DNA from 2 places in the Virgibacillus carmonensis genome. Region 1 is predicted to be linked to the other one. Evidence: predicted binding sites of a transcription regulator. Region 1 holds the regulator's gene; the other holds the start of a gene.
The links. The regulator LexA, encoded in region 1, represses DNA repair genes until DNA is damaged. The targets are predictions, from matches to a motif close to CGAACATATGTTCG.
Positions count from the first base shown of each region.

Region 2: a site for LexA is predicted at 2,175-2,188, ahead of AC3G7N_RS05300 (Y-family DNA polymerase). Genes of this name have one in related genera too.

Region 1 covers NZ_JBYQFJ010000005.1:200,432-204,653, reverse strand. The annotation lists partial or broken gene AC3G7N_RS06270 (IS110 family RNA-guided transposase) at 1-938, opposite strand, end outside; gene AC3G7N_RS06265 (hypothetical protein) at 1,156-1,278, opposite strand; gene lexA (transcriptional repressor LexA) at 2,023-2,646, opposite strand; gene AC3G7N_RS06255 (YneB family resolvase-like protein) at 3,201-3,839, shown strand; gene AC3G7N_RS06250 (DUF896 domain-containing protein) at 4,018-4,222, shown strand, end outside.
Region 2 covers NZ_JBYQFJ010000005.1:26,859-31,080, forward strand. The annotation lists gene AC3G7N_RS05295 (hypothetical protein) at 1-811, opposite strand, end outside; gene AC3G7N_RS05300 (Y-family DNA polymerase) at 901-2,151, opposite strand; gene AC3G7N_RS05305 (aldo/keto reductase) at 2,280-3,197, opposite strand; gene AC3G7N_RS05310 (NUDIX domain-containing protein) at 3,328-3,873, shown strand; gene AC3G7N_RS05315 (endonuclease Q family protein) at 3,880-4,222, shown strand, end outside.

The DNA of each region.
Region 1 (4,222 bases):
CATAGGCTACTAGTTTTTTAGGATGCTCGAACTGGTTGATGTCCCCAATTTCGGAGATGATTGTTGCTGCAATCTTTTCCCCGATACCTGGAACGGATTGGATCAATCTGTATTCTTCAAAAGATTTTGCTAGCGAATTTATTTCTCTTATTAACTCGGACAGATGCTTTTGATATTGGAAAAGCATCTGAATATACATGCGTAAACTGACAAGTTGCCCATGACTAATTTGAGATTGAAACGGATTGCGTTTTGCTGCTTCTCTTAATTGAGCTGCTTTATCTAAAAACCATGCTTGAGAGCGTCTCGCTCCGAATTGTCGCATTTCATCCACCAGAGCCTGTTGAGAGACCTTGTGAATGTCCAACGCAGTTGGATAATGTAATAAAGTGTTTAGTGAAAGCTTGCCATAAAGATCACTAAAAACACTATGGTATTCTGGGAAAACCTGATCCAAGATCCAAAGCAACTTGAAATTGAAGCTTAATCTCAACATAGCTTTCTGTTAAAGCACTGTGGTGTTGTCTCGTCAAGAGACGCAAATTAAGAGCTTTCTCTGTTTTTCTTTGATAGACTTCAAGGTCTTCCTTGTAGTAAAGCTCTCCCAAATGAAACGCATCAGCTTTATCCGTTTTCACTTTACGCAAACTAGTTTTTCTAGCCTCAAAAGAAACCACTGGATTAATCAAATAGTACACTATGTCCTGACTTTCAAGAAATTGAAGTACAGGCTCATGGTAGTGTCCAGTAGATTCAAAGATAACGGACGGAGGTTGACCAGAGACCTTTTCTAATTCTTGATAAAAGTGATGAAAAGCGTGAAGTCCCGGTAGATCATGGTTAAATTTAAAAATTTGCTTGTACGTTTGCTTTCTTTGTAAAAAGGCTTGAACCTGGCTCTCGCCTTTAGCAACATCCAAGCCAATAACAGGATCCATATAAATCATACCCCTTTAATAGATTCGATTCGTCGGTACGCCCCTATATCACTTGTAGTGTCATAGCTTCGCTTGTTATACGGGATCATGTCCCAACCAGCCTCAAACATGTTTCTACAAGGAGGGGGTGGACAGTATAACGGACGGGATCAGTGTCCCACGGGCGCAAACGTCCTACCCCGACTCTCTTAAGCATAAAACCTATTTAAAAAATAGGTCAACCAGAAATGACTGGCTGACCATATAATACGATCGGGCGCAATAATTGAACAGCCGTATGCATGGAACTTAAAGAAGATGACCCCTGTTCAATACAGAAATCACCTTCTCCTTGCAGCATAACCTTTTATAAAATGTCCTTTACAAAGGGTACACTTTACTTTTTATTGCACCCACGACAGTACCCACGAAACACCCACAGATATTTGAAAGAATAGAAAAACATTTGAAAAGGTGATTTTTTAAATGTTGTTTTCACGCCATTTTTGACAACTTTTGAATGCCTTAAAAAGCAAGGTATAGATTTAGAACGACTGTTCATCCTTGGGAGAGAGAACAATATTTGACTTCTTATTAAGTTTTCAGACATAGCGTGTCATTAAAAAGCTTAAAAATTATAAATCCCTTAATAAGCAAACTATGTCGGCCATGTACTTTTTGTACTGGTCGATATTTTTTAGGATTAATGCATAACTTTACTGTTATTCTGCTTAATGCGTCAATCTGTTCATTTTATCTTTTTGTAAATAATTATATTAACTTTCCTATAATTTTATATCATAAATTCAGTGGAGGTTATCTTTTCCCTTACTAAATGTTAGTTGATCTGCCCCTACTTGGAAAGACCGTTCTACCTGAAATTATTCTCTTACCTCGTTTTTAAAGGGTGAAGTTTTACTAACCATCCAAATTGCGATTAATAAAAAAACCTTGATGCAGACTAGCCTAACTGCATCAAGGTTTTTTTATTTGCTTAGTTTTGTAACACTATCGGTCACTTCAATGAAAAGGAGGTTCGATTAAACCACCAAATTGCGTGGGACAGGTCATACGGTCATTACTGGCTCTTGCGTTTTTGTTCTTATTAATGGATATTTCGATATAAACCTGTTACTTTACCTAAAATAGTTACATTTTGATAGATTAGTGCTTCCATTGTTGCATTTTCAGGTTGCAACCGTATGTGATCTTTTTCTTTAAAGAATCGCTTCACAGTAGCCTCATTCTCATCAGTCATAGCAACGACTATTTCGCCATTTTGTGCGGTGTTTTGTTGTTTTACAATTACCATATCCCCATCAAGTATACCTGCTTCAATCATGCTTTCTCCCTGAATGATCAGGATGAAAATATTATCATCTGGGGAGGAAGAAGAACTAGGTAACGGAATAAACTCTTCTATATTTTCTACAGCAGTAATCGGGATACCTGCTGTAACTTTACCAATAACAGGTGCATACCGAACTGCATCCCTTGGAACATTGCTTTCTAATGATAGATTTAATACCTCAATTGCTCGTGGTTTTGTTGGGTCCCTTCTAATATAGCCCTTACTTTCTAGTCTTGATAAGTGGCCATGAACAGTTGAACTAGATGCAAGACCAACTGCTACTGCAATTTCTCTTACGGATGGTGGATAACCTTTTTTATTTACTTCATCTTTAATATATTCAAGAATTGTTTCTTGCCTTTTGGATAGTTTTGTCATCTATCTAACACCTCGCGCATAGGATTTATTACTGATAGTTTATCACTATTTTCCAGAAAAAGCAAACATCCGTTCGAGAAACAGTTGACAAGACCGTATGTTCGGGTGTATGGTTTTAACTAGACGCGAACAAAGGTTCTTGTAAATAGAAAGGATTGATTTTCATGTTTGATAAAATAAATAAAACAGATGCATTTTACCTAGTAGCTTTTGCATTAACGTTAGTGTTTTTATACTTCTCTATGATTACAAGTGCTTAACCAATAATGCTCGTTCAAAAAGTCACAGAATTAGTCGACTAAGAACTTAGGTGTCCTCGAAAATCAAAGACGATTTTCATCGTGCGATGCATTTTCAGGGTAGCTTTCCTTATCCTGTTGCAAAGTCGACATCAGCACGTCCTGTGCGTCAAGGTCGAGGCACGAGAGTTTGAGGGCCGGACTTGCACGCACTTAGTAGAAGCGGCTTTTTCAACGAAGAGATTCGCCATTTATCATTTGGTGGCTTTTTGAACATCCTCTAATAAATAAACTAATAGCTGGAGTGTATGAATAGTGAACACGATACTATATTGTCGAGTAAGTACAGATAAAAAAGAACAGGAAACTTCCTTAGCTAGACAGGAAAAGGAGTTAATACATTTAGCGCAAATGTATGAAATGACCGTGATAGCCATTATAAAAGAACAGGCTAGCGGCTATGAAATAGAACGGGACGGTGTCTTTGAAATGCTTGAACATTTCACCAGTCAGAATGCGGATTGTTTACTCATACAAGATGAAACGCGTTTAGGACGGGGAAATACAAAGGTTGCACTATTTCATCAACTTAATAAACTTCACATACCTATCTATACAGCGATTCATAACGGCAAGCTAGAGCTTTCAGAATCAGATTCAATGGTTTTACAAATCGTGGGCATTGTCGAAGAATACCAGCGTAAAATCCATAATATTAAAATAAAAAGAGGGATGAATAAAGCGATTGACGAGGGTTTTGATCCTGGGAAAAATTTATCGAATCGTAATCAGGCTTCTGGTAGACAACGCATAGATTTTCCGATAGAAGAAGTGGTACGATTACGTGAAAACAAATTATCATTTGAAGAAATTGCAAGGACTTTAAATGGTCTTGGATTTAATGTATCAAAAGCAACCGTACATCGAAGGTTTCAAGAATATCATAATACTTGAATTAATAAGGATAGAACGATAATATAAAAAAGCAGGGACTAGTATAAAGTTCGTGCTTTTTTTCACTTGAGGAGTATAAAAAGTTTAAAGGACTTAAGTATAAGATAAACTTCGGCATTCGCTATTAAAGACGAGGTGATGCCGAGTTTTTCTATTATGTTAGGGAGGTAGTAATAACATGATTTCTAAAGAAAAATTAGAACGTATTAATATACTTGCGAAAAAAGCTAAAAATGAGGGGTTAACGGAAGAAGAAAAGAAGGAACAAAAAACCTTACGCACAGAATATTTAGGTAACGTTCGCTCATCTTTTAAAAATCAATTTAAAACTATGACAGTAAAGGACCCAGAAGGAAATGATGTAACCCCCAAAAAAGTAAAAG
Region 2 (4,222 bases), 170 kb from region 1:
GTGTTAATTCATGTAACGCTTGCGGATTTTGTTCCGAAATCGTTGTTTGCATAAAATAGTTAAAAAACTCTTGTGCCCCTTGAGGTGATTCGAGTTCCTCTTGTAGTAATATTCCCAGTCTTTTATCTTCCAGCGCAAACGAAACATTGTTTACAACTTTTCCAGGGTTTATATGCACGCTTGTTTGATACTTTTGTTTAACAGTTCCATTAGTTAGTTGTTGCAACGTTATTTTGATTTCACCCTTCTCAGTTGCATAGGTTAATATATTTACCCCATTTTCGTTTTCTTTTGGGGTAATCTCCTTCTTATTTAAATCAATATTCATAACTTTTGTCGATTTTTTGTTATCTGGAGAAAGTTGATATAATACATTGTCTTTCACATAAAGAATTGTGCTCTCTAGCGGATAAAACCGCTCAACATCAGAGATTATTTTATTCCTATTTTTATCGTATATATTTGTAAAATCAAAATAAATAAGATTCGCGTCTTGTTGATAAACCTGTGTCCACTTGTCTACGGGTATGTCATAGGTTTTTTTATCTTGTACGGTGAATTCACTATTGATTGTTGTTGTGACTAATTTTTCGCCCTCGAAGCTAGTAATGATATACGTCCCATCTTTTGTTTTTTTAATGGGAGGTAGCCTATTTACGTCCGTTTTACCAACGGTTAGACTTCTACTCCAATTGGGTGCAGGTGGTTCCGTAACCTTAGAGAAATTTTGATAAAATAATAATGTTAATCCTACAATAATAATGATTCCAGGTATGATCCAATACAGCTGTTTTAGTAGAGTTCTGTTCATTGTTAACCCCCGTTTTGCTAATAATTAGTCTTTTCATTTGATATAACAATATTATCATATTTCTGAAAGAAGATGTTAAACTTTATACATTAGGCTCTGTGACCGCCTATTTTTTTGCTTCTTCCGATGGTAATTCCTGCTTCGGTGTAGCTGGTGGCTCGAAGTATTGCGGTTGAACCATATTTATCACGAATGGAATCCATTACATAGCCGATATCCTTTTTCTTGGCTTTATCATCAAATAAATCTAATTGCGTTTCCGCGTTTTCATAAAGTTTATCTAAGGTCACATACACGTGTCTGATATCACTGAATCCATCATAAAACTCAGTAAATAGTTGCATGCAAATACCGTAGACTTCCATCGTAATATTAGTTGGAAGCGTAATCGACCTTGATCGACTAAAGCCTCCACCCGTTACTTTCGAATACGATATACCAAGGTGAATGGTTCTTCCGGCTTTATTAGCGGTTCTTGCTCGACGGCATGCTTCTTCGCAAAGGTCGAGAATACAAGCGGCGGTTTCTTCTTTTGAGTAGTCACGTAATAAAGAAATTCCATGACCGAATCCTTTTTGTTCAGACTTTGTGAAATTTCCTAAAACAGGGCTAAGATCAACGCCCCAAGCGTGCCAGTAAAGCTGTTCTCCCATAATCCCAAAACGTTTTTTTAATGGTTCTAAGGAAAAGTTTGCTAGCTGTCCAAGGGTTACGATTCCCATTCTGTTTAGGTTATTTTGCATTTTTCGGCCTATCCCCCAAATATCTTGAACTGGAAATGGCCATAACTTTTCTTTCACGTCCCCGTATTTACATTCAGCTATTCCTGCTTTTTTTGCGTGTAAATCCATAACAACCTTTGCAAGAAATTTATTATCACCGATACCAATCGAGCAAGTAATACCCATGCTTTTTAAAATATCTTGCTTAATTAGCTTAGCCACTTGCCACCTGTCTCCAAATAATTTTTGGAGTCCATTTACGGTAACCCAAACTTCATCAACAGAGTATTGGTGGATAGCTTCTTTTGGTACATATTGATTAATTAACTTTGTGATTTCCATCGAAACGGCTAAGTAGTCGGCCATGTGTGCACTTACGATGTGAATATCGGGATCATTCGGTAGTTCGAAAAATCGACTTACATTGCTAATGCCGTGATTCTTCTTTAATGCCGGAGAAGCAGCTAGCACGATGCTACCTGTTCTATTTGTGTCACCAACAACAGCTAGTTGAACCTTCATTGGATCGTGCCCTAATTTAACGGCTTCAACGCTTGCATAGAATGAACGCATATCGATACAAAGTACATCATTTCGTGGGTATGTGGAGTAATCCATTTTAACTCACCTCGCCATTAATAGGAACATTTGTTCTTATTGTATGCGGTGGGCAGTTAATTATCAATGGAAATTAATTCTAGTCTGTAAGAAGGACAAAACCGGAGCAACACACGCCCCGGTTTTTATTATCTATGTTTATCATATTTAATTGGTTTCGTAATAGCTTGAAGGGATGCATACATTTCGTCGGTTAGTGGTTGTGAAGTTCTATAAGTTACATTGTTGTTAACCTGTGCAACCGAGCTTGCTCCAAATACAGCACTCGCAACAGCAGGATGATGTGAAATATAGTGTAAAGCCACACTGCTAAGCGAAGAACCATCCACCATCTCTGATAACTCCTGATAAATATGTGTTAACTCTTCATAGGAATAATCGAGAAATCCATCCTGGCCTTTCTTTTCAATTTGTTGGCTTCCTTTTTCCGTAAGCATGCCTTTAGCTAGAGGACCACGAGCTAAAACGCTAATAGTATGTCGCTCCAGTAAATTTAACACTTCTTCTTCAGGGCGACGATCAAGCATATTGTACTGCATCATTACGCCATCGATGGATGAACGCTTTACATATTCACGTATTACATTTGGCCTAATAGATGAAATACCATATGCACGAATAACTCCTTCTTGCTTCAGTTCATCAAAGGCTGAGATCGTTTCGTCAATGGGGTCATCAGTTGTTCCGCCATGTAGCATGTAAAAATCAATATAATTCGTTTGTAACCGACGCAAGCTATCTTTTAATCCATCTTTAATATGCGATTTTGATGGGTCCCAGTGCCAATCCTTTTTGGCGCGGTCAAAATGATTGCCGACTTTTGTTGTTAAAATAATATCTTTACGCTTATTTTTAATGGCTTCCCCAACAACTTCTTCATTCATTCCAAAATCATATAAATCGGCTGTATCAAAATGATTGATTCCTGCATCCAGAGCTTCGTCAATAACTTCTTTTGCCTTAGTAGCGTTGGTTCCAAGTGACATGCAACCAAGCGTTAAGTCTGATACATATAAATCTGATTTACCTAAACGGTTTGTGTTCATCCTTTAACCTCCATTTTCACTTTCTATAGTATTAGTGTAAAAACTGGCTGGCGGGATTACAACTATTTCAGCATAAATCCACTATTAAATTATGTTAAAATGGGGGAAAGTAGGTAGAGGGTGGTAGTTTATGCGGAAATTTGAAGAAAAAACGATACGTTCTGAAAAAATATACGATGGTAAAGTGGTACATTTACAAGTAGATGATGTGACGTTGCCAAATGGAAAGACATCTAAGCGTGAAATTATCAAGCACCCTGGCGCAGTTGCAATTATCCCAATTACAAAGAATAACAAGATTGTGTTTGTTGAACAATATCGTAAACCTTTAGAAAAATCACTTGTTGAGATTCCCGCAGGTAAATTGGAACCGGGAGAGAAACCGGAAGCTACAGCAATCAGGGAATTGGAGGAGGAAACAGGTTATACAACAAACGAATTAGAATTTGTAGCATCTTTTTATACGTCACCTGGCTTTGCAGATGAAATTATGTATATATACATAAGCAGTAGACTGGAAGCCTTAAAGGAAAAGGTAGACGGTGACGAGGATGAGTTTGTGGAAATAATGGAACTAACACTAGAAGAAGCGCAACAATACGTGAAGGAAAATCGTATACAAGATGCGAAAACGAATTATGCAATTCTTTATTTACAGACATTGGAGATGATGTAAGCAATGATGGAGTCATTCTTTGCAGATCTGCATATTCACATTGGTCGTGATATGTACGACCAGCCAGTCAAAATTACTGGAGCAAAAAGCCTAACACTAACAAATATTTTACTCGAATCAAGTAGGAATAAAGGTATTCATTTAGTAGGCATAATTGATAGTCATGCTCCACATGTTCAACAAGAATTAAAGGAATTATTGGACAACAATCAGGCAAAAGAGCTTGATGATGGTGGTATTCAGTTTGAGGATGTGACATTGATTCTTGGTTCAGAAATAGAGGTATATGATGAGAATTGTCAGGGACCAGTACATGTCTTATGCTATCTCCCAACACTAGCAAAAATGG